Regions from separate parts of the Streptomyces sp. NPDC057307 genome, predicted to be linked through region 1. Evidence: riboswitches for the same ligand, from Rfam matches in the RefSeq annotation. Region 1 holds a riboswitch; the other holds the start of a gene.

Region 1 (7,725 bases):
TGAGCTTGAAGATGATGGTCTGGTCGTCCGGGGTCTCGATGGACTTCAGACCCTCGGCGGACTTGTCCTTGTACGGGCCCTTGTACTTCTCGCCGCCCTCAAGGTAGGCCTTGAAGTAGGTGGGACCGTGCGAGAGGGCCTCGGGCGCGAAGTTGCTGCGCTCGATGGCGTACTTGACGTCCTTGGCCGTGACCGGGCTGCCGTCGTCGAACTTGACGCCCTTGCGCAGCTTGTACGTCCAGGTCTTGGCGTCCGCGCTCGGCTCGCCCAGCGACTCGGCGAGGTCGGGGACGACCTCCAGGCCCTCCTTGCCGGCGGCCGGCTTGAAGGTGGTGAGCGTACGGCCGTACAGCCGGGAGAAGTTCTGCACCCAGCCGTAGTAGGTGTTGCCCGGGTCCAGGGAGTCCGGCACGTCCGAGTGCTCGAAGGTGACGGTGCCCCCCTTCTTGTCGGACTTGTTGACGACCGAGGTCAGTCCGGCGTCGATACCGGCGCCGCCGCCCTTGCTGTCGTTGTCCTTGCTGTCCGAGCCGCCGCACGCCGACGCGCTGAGCGCCAGCACGATGGCTGTCGCCAGGACAGCTGTCGCTTTCTTGGTCTTCATCCTGAGGAAAGCCCCTCTATCAATGGATACGGCACGGAGCTCAAGGTCGGCCGCTGTGGATGGTGCTGAGTGTTACGTGGGTGCTGCGTGGGTGGTTACTTGCTGCGGGGGTCGAGTGCGTCACGCAGCCCGTCACCCAACAGGTTGAAGGCCAGCACGGTGATGAAGATCGCCATGCCGGGCACGAACATGTAGTGCAGATCGACCTCGTACAGGTCCACCGCGGTGGTGAGCATGCCGCCCCATGAGGCCTGTGGCGGGGCGATGCCCACTCCGAGGAAGCTCAGACCGGCCTCGAAGAGGATGTTGGTGGGGATCAGGAGCGTCGAGTAGACGAGGATCGGCGCCACGAGGTTCGGCAGCAGTTCCCGGAAGAGGATGAAGGGCCCTCGGGCCCCCAGACTTCGGGACGCGTCGACGAACTCGCGCCGGCGCAGGCTCATGGTCTGCGCGCGCACGATCCGGCCCATGTAGGGCCAGTTGAAGAAGCCGATCACGAAGATCAGCACCGCGATCCGCAGGGGTAGTCCGCTGAGTCCGAAGGCGCCGTCCTGGAGGGCGGCGGAGATCGAGATCGCGAAGAGCAGCAGCGGGAAGGCGAGGAAGGTGTCCATCAGCCGGCTGACGACGGCGTCGACCCAGCCTCCGTAGTAGCCGGCGATGACGCCGAGGAGGGTGCCGATCGCCACGGAGAGCAGGGTGGCTCCGGCGGCGACGAGGAGCGAGACCCAGGAGCCCTCGATGATGCGGGCGAGAAGGTCACGGCCGAGGCCGGGCTCCACACCGAGCGGGTGGTCCCAGCTCATGCCGCCCCAGGCGCCCTTGGGGGCGAGGAGCTCCGGGTCCACCAGGTCCTGGTTCAGCGCGTTGGGGTCGAGGCCGAAGACGGCCTGGATGGGCTTGGCCAGTATCGCGAGGAGGACCAGGAGGATGACAACGATGCCGCCGGCCACGGCGGCCTTGTCGCGCTTGAAGCGCGTCCAGGCTATTCGGCCGAGCGAACGACCCTCGATCTGGCTCTGCTTGGCGCCCGTGAGCACTGCCTCCGGCTGCACTTCGGCAGCCGACTTGGTGGTCTCGATCGGTGCGGTCACAACGTCTTCGACCCCTCCTGGCCGGCGGTCGCCGGCCCCATACCCGCCGTTGTAACGGCCTGTCTCGCATCAGTTGGCGCACACGTCGGTGCTGGTGTCGCGGAAGCGTCCCGTCGAGGGCTTCCCGTGGAGCGATGCCGGACTGCTCGCACAGAGGACCGACGGTCCCCGCTGCCGGGAGTCTTCATGGCCGTAGTGATCACCCGCCAGTGGTCAAGGGGAATGTTTGCTCAAACGTGATGGAGTCAGACACCTACCGTTATCCGGACGTTGTGATCGCCTGAGCGGAACGGCGGGCCGTTTTCGCTACGTTTCGGTACGGCTCGCGCCGTCCGGAGAATGTACGGCGCGGCTGACTGTACTGGTCGGTACGGGCCGGGGCGCCGCCGGGTGGTCAGTAGGCGCGCGGGGCGGCCGGCGGGTAGCCGTAACCGGACGCGGCCTGCGGCGCCCCGTGGGCCTCCCGGTCGTAGAACGGCCGCGAGTTGGCCCGCAGCCACATCGTGACCGGGTCGTACTCGTCCGACATCGCGACGGTGGAGACGGGCAGCCCCTCGGGGACCGCGCCGATGGACTGCTGCATCATCGCGCGTACGGCGTCCACGGACGCCGGGCTCGTGTCGTACAGATCCAGACCGATGGTGAGATACGGCGCGCCGAGCGCGGGGTGCACCCAGGCGCGGCGCAACGACCGTACGGCGGGGGTGCGGTGGGCGTTCTGGGTGAGCAGCGCGTAGAACTGCGGGATCTCGACGGCCGGTTCGGACAGCCGCAGCGGTCCCGCCGGCATCCGGTCGAGGCCGGTGGCGATCCGGCGCAGGTCGAGCCACGGGATGCCGACGCCGCCGCCGGGCGCGTGCGGGTTCAGCCAGATCCCCCAGCGTTCGGGGTAGAGGGCGCGGGCGACGTCGCGGCCGGTGACGACCTCGTGCGCTCGGTTCCAGCCACTGACGGACAGCTCCTGGGCGGAGGTGACGCAGGGCGCGTAGCCGAGGCCGTCGACCTCCATGTTCCCGTACTGCGCGTCGGGCGAGCCCGCGCGGCCGTGCCAGAGCAGCATCCACACCTGGCCCCCGGAGCCGTCGGCGAGTGCCTGGAGCAGCGCCTCGTAGGCGTCGTAGCGTCCTGGCGTCACCTGGCGCAGCATGTGCTCGACCTGCCCCGTCGCCGCGGTGCCTGACGCGCTCACTCTTGGTCCCGCCCCTCGTCGATCCATTGTTTGGACCGGCCTCCCCCGCTTCGGGCCCGTGCCGGCCAGGCCATCAAACCAGCTTAGACCGGCGGGTCATGGCCGGTTCCGGGGCCGGTCGCGACGGCGTGTTACGCGGGCGGAACGGCCGTCCGCTGGTAGAAGGGCCGCACCCGCTCCAGCATCCAGGTGCCGACCGGGTCCTGAGTGGCGTCCAGCAGGACGAGATTGACCGGCCAGCCGACGTGGACGCGGCCGAGTGCCCTGCCCAGCGCGTCCATGGGCGCGTTGCGTTCGGCGGCCTCCCAGGAGGAGAGCTGCACACCGACGAAGAGCACCGGGGCCTCGCCCTCGACGCTGGCGAGCCCGCGGCGGGCGCTGAGGACGACGCCGGACGCCTCGAACTCCTCGGCCGCCGCGGTCAGGAAGTCGACCGGGTCCTCCTGCCAGTCGGGCTCGAAGAGCCGCACCCGCCCGCCGCTCGCGGGGCCGTCCAGGGGCGTACGGCCCACCCGGCACAGCTCCGCGACGGCGAGCGGCGGCAGTGGGGCGCCGACCATGCCGCCGGGGTTCACGGCGATGCCGAGCTGCGGGGGCAGGCCGCGGGCGAACTCGCGGGCCGGGGCGACGGTGAACGGCATATGAGCCCCGACGCACTGGAGGAACTGCTGCTCGGAGCTGAAGACGGGGACGTACGGCGCGCCCTCGATCTCCATGGTGGGCAGATCCAGGGCGGGGCTGTCGGGTCCGCCGCCGTTGGGCAGCGGCACCCAGAGCCGGCTGCGCCCGAGCACCTCGACGAGCCGCCCGCCGGCGGCCGCGTTCCCGAGCGAGGCGGCGAGCACCTCTTCCAACTCGTTGCCCGGCCATGCTGTGTTCACGTAACTCTCCCGTGTCGCCCGTGCGTGCGGCCCGCCCCGCGTGCCGCGGAAACCCTAACGCCGCGGGCCCGTGGCCGCGCGACGCCGACGCCGGATCCGCGCTCCGCCCGCCCACCGGCGACGCGGGGCGCCAGGACCCCCGCGTGGGGATTCGTCCCCGATCGCCGGACGGGCCGCACGCGGCGGCGCTCCGGTGATCGGGGGTAGGCCCAGCCCAGCCGGGACCCCCCGCGTGGGGATTCGTCCTCGACCGCCGGACGGGGCGCATCCGCCGGCCCTCCGGTGATCGGGGACGGCCCCGGGCCGGAGGGCGGCCCGCGCGCCCCTGCCGCGTGCCACGCGCACGGCCCCGCTCACGCCCCCGGGAAGTCGATCCCCGTCAGTGCCCCCGCCGCGTCGCGGTCCAGGAGGACCGCCGACGCGCAGCCCGGTGGGAGGTGGCCGGATTCCGCCGCCGTGACGAGGCGGGACACCGCGCGGCGGTGGCGGGCGAAGGCGTAGCCGGACACCCCGCGCCCGCGCTCGCGCTGACCCGCGCGGGCCGTCTTCGGGGTCACGTCGAGCAGCACCAGATGGAGCCTTCTGCCGCGGCGGCGGGCCTCACGGGCCAGCCAGCGGCGGACCCACGCCTGGGTGCCGCAGTCGTGCACCACCACGCTGTCACCGGAGCGCAGCGCGCGCCGCAGCCCCGCGTAGTGCGCGAGGCGCACCAGCGGCCGGTAGACGGCGTACGGCAGCCGCTCGGGCAGCCGGCCCGCCCAGCGGTCGCGGGTGTCCTGCGAGTCGATCCCCCGGCCCGCGGCGGCCCGGCCGATCAGTGTGGACTTCCCGCTGCCCGGCAGGCCCGAGACGACGACCACGTCGCCGTCGCCGAAGGTCAGCCGCCGGGGCCCCCGCCGTCCCCGTTCCCGCAGGTCCCGGATGACCGGCGGCACCGCCGCCAAGGCCTTGCGGGGGACCGCGGCCGGCTGGGCGGGCACCCCCGCGGTCGTCGCGTACGCACCTGCACGGGACCGCTGCAACGTCATCGCCCTCCCCCTGTCGGGTCCATCGCCGTGGCCGATGACCCTTGCCCATCAAGTGTAAAGAACTGGTAATACGGCACCAAGCGTTTTGCTGCTCACGGCCCTGTCGGCCCCGTCCGGCCGCCCGGTGGGACGTCCCCGCCGCCCTCCCTCCCTACGGAGGCCGTCGCGTGCGATGATGTGCGCGCCAACTCCATACCGGCCGTTCGAATCCGCGCGGGAGAGTCCCGGTCACCGTTGGTGCCGGGCGCCGAAGGAGCAAGTTCCTCCCTTGAATCTCTCAGGCCCAGTACCGCGCGGACGAGGCAGATCTGAAAAGCGAATCGCCGTCAGGCGCTTCCACCCAAGGTGCAAGTCACGACCTCCGTATGCGTACGTGTACGTACACGTCGTGATGAACCTCTCAGGTTCCGATGACAGATGGGGAGGATTGTCCTCTCTGTCATGCCCTGGGAGCCACACCTATGAGCGATACGTCCGACACCCCCGTCCCCGAAGCGGCCGGTCCCGACGCCCCGCGCCTCACCGCGCTCGACGCCGTGCACCGCGCGCTGGGCGCCACGATGACCGACTTCGCAGGCTGGGACATGCCGCTGCGCTACGCCAGCGAGCGTGAGGAGCACCTCGCCGTCCGTACGAAGGCCGGTCTCTTCGACCTCTCCCACATGGGCGAGATCACCGTCACCGGCACGCAGGCCGCCGAGGCGCTGGACTACGCGCTGGTCGGCAACATCGGCACCCTCGCCGTGGGCCGCGCCCGCTACACCATGATCTGCCAGGAGGACGGCGGGATCCTGGACGACCTGATCGTGTACCGCCTCGACACCCACGGCGCCCCCGAGTTCATGGTCGTCGCGAACGCCTCCAACGCGCAGGTCGTGCTCGACGAGCTGACCGGCCGCGCCGCGGACTTCGATGTCGAGGTGCGGGACGACCGCGACGCGTACGCGCTGCTCGCCGTCCAGGGCCCGCTGTCGCCCGGCATCCTGGCCCAGCTCACCGACGCCGATCTGGCCGGGCTCAAGTACTACGCCGGACTGCCCGGCACCGTCGCCGGCGTACCCGCGCTGATCGCCCGTACCGGCTACACGGGTGAGGACGGCTTCGAGCTGTTCGTGGAGCCCCGCCACGCGGAAGGGCTGTGGCAGGCCCTGATGGCCGCGGGCGCGTCCGCCGGACTCGTACCCGCCGGCCTCTCGTGCCGCGACACCCTGCGGATGGAGGCGGGCATGCCGCTGTACGGGCAGGAGCTGACGACCGGCCTCACGCCCTTCGACGCGGGCCTGGGCCGGGTCGTCAAGTTCGAGAAGGAGGGCTACTTCGTGGGCCGTACGGCGCTGGAGGCCGCCGCCGAACGCGCCGAGACCGCGCCCCCGCGCAAGCTGACCGGACTCGTCGCCACGGGCCGCCGCGTGCCGCGCGCCGGATACCCGGTGGTGGCGGACGGTGCGGTGGTGGGCCATGTCACCTCGGGCGCTCCGTCGCCGACGCTGGGCCGGCCGATCGCCATGGCCTACGTGGACGCGTCGCACGCCGCGGCGGGCACGACGGGCGTCGGGGTCGACATCCGGGGCTCGATCGAGCCCTACGAGGTCGTCGCGCTGCCCTTCTACAAGCGTCAGAAGTAGCGCCCGCCGGACCGGGCCCCATCTCACTGGGCAAGACACGTGTTCACCACCACTCCCCCGCGTACAGGAGAATTCACGACATGAGCAACCCCCAGCAGCTGCGCTACAGCAAGGAGCACGAGTGGCTGTCGACCGCCGATGACGGCGTGTCGACGGTCGGTATCACGGAGTACGCGGCGAACGCCCTCGGCGACGTCGTGTACGCCCAGCTCCCCGAGCTCGGTTCCACGGTGACCGCGGGCGAGACCTGCGGCGAGCTGGAGTCGACCAAGTCGGTCAGCGACCTGTACTCCCCCGTCACGGGTGAGGTCACCGAGGCGAACCAGGACGTCGTGGACGACCCCTCGCTGGTGAACTCCGCACCCTTCGAGGGCGGCTGGCTGTTCAAGGTGCGCGTCACGGAGGAGCCGAAGGACCTGCTCTCCGCCGACGACTACACCGAATTCTCCGGCAACTGAGACCCCAGGGACTGTGATGTCTTCGAAGTCGCTCCTCAACTCCTCTCTCCACGAGCTCGACCCCGACGTCGCCGCCGCCGTCGACGCCGAACTCCACCGCCAGCAGTCGACGCTCGAAATGATCGCGTCGGAGAACTTCGCCCCGGTCGCCGTCATGGAGGCGCAGGGCTCCGTCCTGACCAACAAGTACGCCGAGGGCTACCCGGGCCGCCGGTACTACGGCGGCTGTGAGCACGTCGACGTCATCGAGAACATCGCGATCGACCGGGTGAAGGCGCTCTTCGGCGCCGAGCACGCCAACGTGCAGCCCCACTCAGGCGCGCAGGCCAACGCCGCGGCGATGTTCGCGCTGCTGAAGCCGGGCGACACGATCATGGGTCTGAATCTGGCCCACGGCGGTCATCTGACGCACGGCATGAAGATCAACTTCTCCGGCAAGCTCTACAACGTGGTCGCCTACCACGTCGACGAGGAGACCGGTCAGGTCGACATGGCCGAGGTCGAGCGCCTGGCCAAGGAGTCGCGCCCGAAGCTCATCGTGGCCGGCTGGTCCGCGTACCCGCGTCAGCTCGACTTCGCCGCGTTCCGGCGGATCGCGGACGAGGTCGACGCGTATCTGATGGTCGACATGGCGCACTTCGCCGGTCTGGTCGCCGCGGGCCTGCACCCCAACCCGGTGCCGCACGCGCACGTCGTCACCACGACCACGCACAAGACCCTGGGCGGCCCGCGCGGCGGCGTGATCCTCTCCACCCAGGAGCTGGCCAAGAAGATCAACTCCGCGGTCTTCCCCGGACAGCAGGGCGGTCCGCTGGAGCACGTCATCGCGGCGAAGGCGGTGTCCTT
Region 2 (7,725 bases), on a different contig from region 1:
TCGGGATCCACTCGGCCATGCCGATGGCGCAGGCGCGCCGGCTCGCGCCGAACGCGGCGTATCTGGTGCCGCGCTTCGCGCTCTACCGCACGGTCAGCGAGCAGGTGATGGAGCTGCTGGGCCGACTGTCACCGCTGGTGGAGCCGCTGAGTCTGGACGAGGCGTTCGTCGATCTGGAGGCCGGTGGGTCCGCTTTCGACTCGGCGTCCGCGCGTGCGACGGGTGAGCGGCTGCGGCGGGACATCAGGGCGGTGACCGGTCTGACCGGCTCGGTGGGGCTCGCCGGGTCCAAGATGCTCGCGAAGATCGCCTCCGAGCAGGCGAAACCCGACGGTCTGGTGCTCATGGAGCCGGGCACCGAGCGGGAGCTGCTGGGGCCGATGAGCGTACGGACGCTGCCCGGGGTCGGGCCAGCCACCGGTGAGCATCTGCGCCGGGCCGGGATGACCACCGTCGCCGATCTGACGGAGGCCGGGGAGGACGAGCTGGTGCGGCTCGTGGGGAAGGCGCACGGCACCTCGCTGTACCGGATGGCGTCGGGGCACGACGACCGGCCGGTGGTGGCCGAGCGCGAGACCAAGTCCGTCTCCGTCGAGGACACCTTCGACGTCGATCTGCACGACCGTGTGCGGGTCAGGACGGAGGTGGACCGGCTGGCGGAGCGCTGTGTGCGACGGCTCCGGGAGTCGGGGCACTCCGGCCGGACCATCGTCCTCAAGGTGCGGCGGTACGACTTCTCGACGCTCACCCGCTCCGAGACGCTGCGCGGGCCCACGGACGACCCGGGCGTCGTGCGGGAAGCCGCGGGGAGGCTGCTGGAGTCCCTGGACACCACCGGCGGGGTGCGGCTGCTGGGGGTAGGGGTGACGGGGCTGACCGACTACACGCAGGAGGACCTGTTCGCGCAGGCGCAGGCGGCGGCGGACGCGGAGACCGCGGTCGCGGTGGTGGCCGATGAGCCGGACGTCGCGACGGCGCCGGACGAGCCTGCGGAGGAACCCGTGCCGGTGCCGGAGCCCGGGGCCGACGCGGTCGCCGAGCGGCACTGGCCGGCGGGGCACGACGTGCGCCATGCCGAGTTCGGCGCGGGGTGGGTGCAGGGCAGTGGCGTGGGGCGGGTCACCGTACGGTTCGAGGAGCCCACGCAGGCCGTTCCGGGCCGGGTGCGCACCTTCCGTACGGACGATCCCGACCTGGAGCTGTCGGAACCGCTGCCCTTGGTGGCGACACCACCGGATCGGGCGCCCCGGCAGCGGGACTGACCGGCCGGGCCGCGTCTGACGAACGGCGCCGTGCTACTCCGTGGAGTCGTCCCGGCCCGCCACCTGGCCGAAGTCGCGGTCCGCCGGGCGGGGCGGGCGTTCCGGGGCCGCGGGCTCCGGCAGGGCCAGTTGGTAGTGGTGGTAGAGCTGGACCTCCTGGTCGGGGGAGAGATGGCGGCCGACACCGAAGTCGGGCGCGTCCTTGATCAGGCCGCGCTCGTACGGGACGTGCAGGGACTCGTTGCGGTAGGTGCTGGGGGCCAGGGGTACGAACGCGTCCCGGCTGAACAGCCCGGTCCGTACCGCCGCCCACTCCGGCACGCCCGTGGCGTCGTCCAGATACACCTCGTCGACAGTGCCGATCTTGTGCCCGTCGCGGTCGTACGCCTTGCGGCCGATCAGGCTGCGCGGATCGATGTCGGTCTGCACGGTCCCTCCAACTGGTCGCACATGCTCCCTCACCCTACGAAAGGGCACATCGGGGCTGTCGGCCACTCGAAGTCCGCTCGAAGTCCGCGCGGAGAGCTCGCTGGTACGCTGGTCAGTGGCTGTCGACCCCGTGCGGGAGAGCCATCCGGTGAGACTGCCGGAGGCGCCGAAGGAGCAAATCCTCCCCGGAAACTCTCAGGCCCCCGTACCGCATGGACGAGGTCACTCTGGAAAGCAGAGCAGGTGTCGGACGGCATCCGCTCTCACCGACGGTGAAAGCCGGCCCGCCTCGCGGCGGACCGGTGAAACTCTCAGGTTGATGTGACAGAGGGGGAGGCCGTCCGGGCACCCGTGTATCGGTGCCCCTCGCAGGTCGCGCCAGACCAGGAGGCCTCCCGAATGACAGCCCACCGCACACCGCTCTCGCAGCTTGAACGAGGAACCCCCTTCGAGCGGCGCCACGTCGGCCCCGACGCCGCCGCGCAGGCGAAGATGCTCGCGCAGGTCGGCTACGGCTCGCTCGACGAGCTGACCGCCGCCGCGGTGCCCGACGTGATCAAGAGCGCCGAGGCCCTGCGGCTGCCCGACGCCCGCACCGAGGCCGAGGTGCTGGCCGAGCTGCGCAGCCTCGCGGACCGCAACCAGGTCCTCGCCCCGATGATCGGCCTCGGCTACTACGGCACCTTCACCCCGCCGGTGATCCTGCGCAACGTGATGGAGAACCCGGCCTGGTACACCGCGTACACGCCGTACCAGCCCGAGATCTCCCAGGGGCGCCTGGAGGCACTGCTCAACTTCCAGACCGTGGTCGCCGATCTCACCGGTCTGCCGACGTCGGGCGCCTCCCTGCTGGACGAGGGCACGGCCGCCGCCGAGGCCATGGCGCTCGCCCGCCGGGTCGGCAAGGTGAAGGGCGGCGTCTTCCTGGTCGACGCCGACGCGCTGCCGCAGACCGTCGCCGTCATCCGCACCCGGGCCGAACCGGCCGGCGTCGACGTCGTCGTCGCCGACCTGGCCGACGGGATCCCGGCCGAGGCCGCCGAGCACGGCGTCTTCGGCGTACTGCTGCAGTACCCGGGCGCCTCCGGAGCCGTACGGGACATCAAGCCCGTCATCGAGCAGGCGCACGGACTCGGCGCGATCGTCACCGTCGCCGCCGACCTGCTGGCCCTCACCCTGCTCACCTCGCCCGGTGAGCTGGGCGCGGACATCGCCGTCGGCACCACCCAGCGGTTCGGCGTCCCCATGGGCTTCGGCGGACCGCACGCCGGATTCATGGCCGTACGCGAGAAGTTCGCCCGCAGCCTGCCCGGACGGCTCGTCGGCGTCTCCGTGGACGCGGACGGCAACAAGGCGTACCGGCTGGCGCTGCAGACCCGTGAGCAGCACATCCGCCGCGAGAAGGCCACCAGCAACATCTGTACCGCTCAGGTGCTGCTCGCCGTGATGGCCGGAATGTACGCGGTCTACCACGGCCCCGACGGACTGCGCGCGATCGCCGAGCGCACCCACCGCTACGCGACCGTCCTCGCCGACGGCTTGCGCGCCGGCGGCGTCGAGATCGTGCACGGTGCCTACTTCGACACGCTGACCGTACGGGTCCCGGGCCGCGCCGCCCAGGTCGTGGCCGCCGCCCGCGAGGGCGGGGTCAACCTCCGCCTCGTCGACGCCGACCTTGTCTCGCTCGCCTGCGACGAGACCACCGGGCGGGCCCAACTCGCCGCCGTATGGACCGCCTTCGGCGTCAAGGGCGACATCGAGGCCCTGGACGCCGCGTCCGCCGACGCGCTGCCGGACGCCCTGCTGCGCACCGACACCTACCTCGCGCACCCGGTCTTCCACCAGTACCGCTCCGAGACCGCGATGCTGCGCTATCTGCGCAGGCTCGCCGACCGCGACTACGCGCTGGACCGCGGCATGATCCCCCTCGGCTCCTGCACCATGAAGCTCAACGCCACCACCGAGATGGAGCCGGTGACCTGGCCGGAGTTCGCCGCGCTGCACCCCTTCGCGCCGGCCGACCAGGCGCAGGGGTATCTCACGCTGATCCGTGAGCTGGAGGAGCGCCTGGCGGAGGTCACCGGCTACGACGCGGTGTCCCTCCAGCCCAACGCGGGCTCCCAGGGCGAACTCGCCGGGCTGCTGGCCGTACGGGCGTACCACCGCGCCAACGGCGACACCGGCCGCACCGTCTGCCTCATCCCGTCGTCCGCGCACGGCACGAACGCCGCCAGCGCGGTCATGGCCGGCATGAAGGTCGTCGTCGTGAAGACCCGCGAGGACGGCGACGTCGACGTCGAGGACCTGCACGCCAAGATCGAGCGGCACGGCGACGAACTGGCCGTCCTGATGGTCACCTACCCGTCCACGCACGGCGTGTTCGAGGAACACATCACCGACATCTGCGCGGCCGTGCACGACGCCGGCGGTCAGGTGTACGTCGACGGCGCGAACCTCAACGCGCTGGTGGGGCTGGCGAAGCCGGGCCGGTTCGGCTCGGACGTGTCGCACCTGAACCTGCACAAGACCTTCTGCATCCCGCACGGCGGCGGCGGTCCCGGTGTCGGCCCGGTCGGCGTACGCGCCCACCTCGCCCCGTACCTGCCCAACCACCCGCTCCAGCCCGCCGCCGGCCCCGAGACGGGCGTCGGACCGATCTCGGCGGCCCCCTGGGGCTCGGCGGGGATCCTGCCGATCTCCTGGGCCTACGTCCGGCTGATGGGCGGCGAGGGGCTGAAGCGCGCCACGCAGGTCGCCGTCCTGGCCGCCAACTACATCGCCAAGCGTCTGGAGCCGCACTTCCCGGTCCTGTACGCGGGCCCGCACGGGCTCGTCGCGCACGAGTGCATCGTGGATCTGCGCCCGCTGTCGAAGGAGACCGGTGTCAGCGTCGACGACATCGCCAAGCGTCTCATCGACTACGGGTTCCACGCGCCGACGATGTCGTTCCCGGTGGCCGGCACGCTGATGATCGAGCCCACCGAGAGCGAGGACCTCACCGAACTCGACCGGTTCTGCGAGACGATGATCGCGATCCGCGCCGAGATCGAGAAGGTCGCGTCGGGCCACTGGCCGGCGGACGACAACCCGCTGCGCAACGCTCCGCACACGGCGGCCGCGCTGGGCGGGGAGTGGGAGCACGCGTACAGCCGTCAGGAGGCGGTCTTCCCGGCCGGGGTCTCGGCGGCCGACAAGTACTGGCCGCCGGTCCGCCGGATCGACGGGGCGTTCGGTGACCGCAATCTCGTCTGTTCGTGCCCGCCGCTGGACGAGTACGACAACTGACGCTGACGGACGGCGTACGGCTGCGGGGCCGGTGCGGAGTGAATTCTCCGGGCCGGCCCCTTCGTACGGACGGCGTCAGGCCGCCGTCATCACCTGCTCGCTCCCGGACGGCCGGTGCGGAGCGATGATCTGCCCGTCGGGCAGCAGCTCACCGGTGTCCTCGAAGAGCAGGACGCCGTTGCACAGCAGGCTCCAGCCCTGTTCCGGGTGGTGAGCCGCGAGCCGGGCGGCTTCCCGGTCGGCTGAGTCGGCTGTCGGGCAGGCTGGCTGGTGCTGGCACATGGGTAGGTTCTCTCGCTGCGTCGTGGTGAGTGTCCTGCGGCTCGATGTGTTCATGGCCGCCCCCCGGTTTCTATTGGTCCGTACCCCAGTGTTGCCCCACGGGCGTCGATCCGCAGGGATTTCGCGGCAGCGCTTGTCTCTGCTTAAGGACGTGTCACCCGCCCGGACGGTTCAGCCCAACTTGGCTGTCCCTTTGGGTGGTTCGGGGTGGCCCGTCCGGACTAGTCGACTGGTCCGGATGACCAGCACAGAGCCCCGTGACCGGTGAGGGGTCACGGGGCAGTCTATGGCGCGTGGGGCGGTCGGGATGCGGTCCGGACGCCGGCGGTCCGAGGACGGGCCGCCGGGCGGTGCTCAGGCGGTGGTGCTCAGCAGCGGTGCGGACGTGGCGGTGGGGGGCGCCGAGAGCCCCGAGGTCAGGCGCAGGCCCATCATCGGAAGCAGGTCGGCGACCCGGTGCGGCCGGTGGGCCACGATGCCCGGAGGGGCGGGAGCGAGCGGGATCAGGAGGTCGGCCGGGGCGGGAGCGCCGACCGAGGCGTCCGCCTCGGTGTCCTGATGCAGCCAGAGCGTGAGCATGTACAGGCCCGGCACCGAGAGCAGCCGTGGCTGGTACGGCGACTTCAGCGTCTCGGCCTGGCGCACCGCGCGTTCCGTGGCGGAGATGTAGGGGCCCTCGAAGAAGCGCGAGAACGCCCAGCCGTCGGGGGTGAGCATGGTGTCGGCCGCCGCGACGGCGCGTTCGCCGCTGCGGATCAGGAAGCGCCAGCCGGCCAGCCGGGTCTGTGGCGCGTCGCTGCTCGGGGCGATCTGTTCCAGTACGTGTACCGGAAGGGGCAGTTCGGGGCTCAGCGGTCCCTGGACGGACCGGAGAGCGGGTGTACGGGCCTCGCGCACGGCGGTGGGAGAACCGAGTGCCGCGAGGACGCTGCGCAGGGCGGGCGCTGGAGCCAGGGGGACATGCAGCGGCATGGTGGGTTGCCTCTCGCTCAGTAGGCACAGTGAAGCGTCGGTGGTGCGGAGTTCGGGTGCGGACGGCACTGTCGGCGCACGTGGTCATACGTGGTCAGAGGAGGGCCCAGGCCATGGCCGGGCTCCGACTCTCTGCCTCGCTCGCACAGAGTTTATACGATACGTGTTCACAGAATGTTTCTTCTAGCTGTCGCCCGTATTGCGTACAAGGGGGTATCCGGTCCATCTCGTACGGAATCGGCGTCGAAGAACGGTGAGATGAACGGCGAACGCAGCCTTGTGGCCTGGGGTGATTCGGCTGGAGCGGTAGGCCGAAACTCGTCGGCGTTTTTCGCGACCGGGCGGACAGTGAAATTGCTCACTGCCTCATGCCGAAGGAATGTGCCGCTAGGTCGTTCTGTCCACTCTACCGGGCGCGGCGCGCAAACGGGGCGTTATGGATCACTCAGTCTGGGCACTATCGATCGTGAAGCGATGCCCGGTGCCGCCGGGAGGGCGAGGCGAAGGAGGGATCCTCCGATGGGGGAGAAGGTCGAATCGGGCGGTAACGGTGTGTCCGATCGGCAGAAATACCGCAGGAAGCTCCAGCAGTGCCTCGCGGTGCTGGGGCGGCTCCTGGGGGAGAAGCGGTTCGACCGGCCCCGGAATCTGATGGGTCTGGAGATCGAGCTGAATCTCGCCGGCTCCGACGGGATGCCCCGCATGATGAATGCGGAAGTTCTTGAACGGATCGCGAGTCGTGATTTCCAGACAGAACTCGGTATGTTCAATCTGGAAGTAAATATCGCCCCCCATCGACTTGGCGGACGCGTTCTCGACCAGCTCGCCGAGGAACTGCGAACGGGTCTCGGATATGCCCATCGCAAAGCGAATGAGGTCGACGCGGGGATCGTGATGATCGGTATTCTGCCGACTCTCTCGCTCGACGACGTCGTCTCGACGAACCTCTCGGACGCGGACCGCTACACACTTCTCAACGACGAGATGGTGGCCGCGCGGGGCGAGGATTTCGCCCTCGACATCGAGGGGGTCGAGCGGCTCACCTGCAGTTCACCGTCGATCGCGCCCGAAGCCGCCTGTACGTCCGTGCAATTGCATCTCCAGGTCACGCCCGACCGCTTCGCCGACGTGTGGAACGCGGCGCAGTGCGTCGCCGCCGTACAGATCGCCGTCGGCGCCAACGCTCCTTTCCTCTTCGGGAAGGAGCTGTGGCGCGAGTCCCGGCCGCCGCTCTTCCTCCAGGCGACCGACACCCGGCCGCCGGAGCTCCAGGCGCAGGGAGTACGGCCCCGGACCTGGTTCGGGGAGCGCTGGATCGAGTCCGCGTATGACCTGTTCGAGGAGAATCTGCGCTATTTCCCGCCGCTGCTGCCGATGACGGACGACGAGGATCCGCTCCAGGTCCTGGAGGAGGGCGGTACGCCGCGCCTCGCGGAGCTGGTGCTCCACAACGGCACCGTCTACCGGTGGAACAGGCCCGTGTACGACGTCGCCG

What was found. Region 1 has a riboswitch for glycine ahead of gcvT (glycine cleavage system aminomethyltransferase GcvT). Riboswitches for the same ligand answer to the same signal wherever they lie in the genome.
Region 2: linked by a shared signal. The riboswitch ahead of gcvP (aminomethyl-transferring glycine dehydrogenase) and the one ahead of gcvT (glycine cleavage system aminomethyltransferase GcvT) in region 1 are both predicted to bind glycine.

What each region holds. Positions count from the first base shown of each region.
Region 1 is NZ_JBHUZM010000017.1:80,985-88,709, reverse strand. It holds gene ACFUN8_RS09880 (ABC transporter substrate-binding protein) at 1-604, opposite strand, end outside; gene ACFUN8_RS09875 (ABC transporter permease) at 700-1,698, opposite strand; gene ACFUN8_RS09870 (enhanced serine sensitivity protein SseB C-terminal domain-containing protein) at 2,093-2,887, opposite strand; gene ACFUN8_RS09865 (enhanced serine sensitivity protein SseB) at 3,019-3,768, opposite strand; gene ACFUN8_RS09860 (AAA family ATPase) at 4,122-4,796, opposite strand; glycine riboswitch at 5,001-5,098, shown strand; gene gcvT (glycine cleavage system aminomethyltransferase GcvT) at 5,258-6,421, shown strand; gene gcvH (glycine cleavage system protein GcvH) at 6,502-6,879, shown strand; gene glyA (serine hydroxymethyltransferase) at 6,896-7,725, shown strand, end outside.
Region 2 is NZ_JBHUZM010000101.1:9,056-16,780, forward strand. It holds gene ACFUN8_RS27305 (DNA polymerase IV) at 1-1,262, shown strand, start outside; gene ACFUN8_RS27310 (PRC-barrel domain-containing protein) at 1,296-1,691, opposite strand; glycine riboswitch at 1,815-1,912, shown strand; gene gcvP (aminomethyl-transferring glycine dehydrogenase) at 2,091-4,976, shown strand; gene ACFUN8_RS27320 (DUF5999 family protein) at 5,052-5,258, opposite strand; gene ACFUN8_RS27325 (hypothetical protein) at 5,613-6,230, opposite strand; gene ACFUN8_RS27330 (glutamate--cysteine ligase) at 6,750-7,725, shown strand, end outside.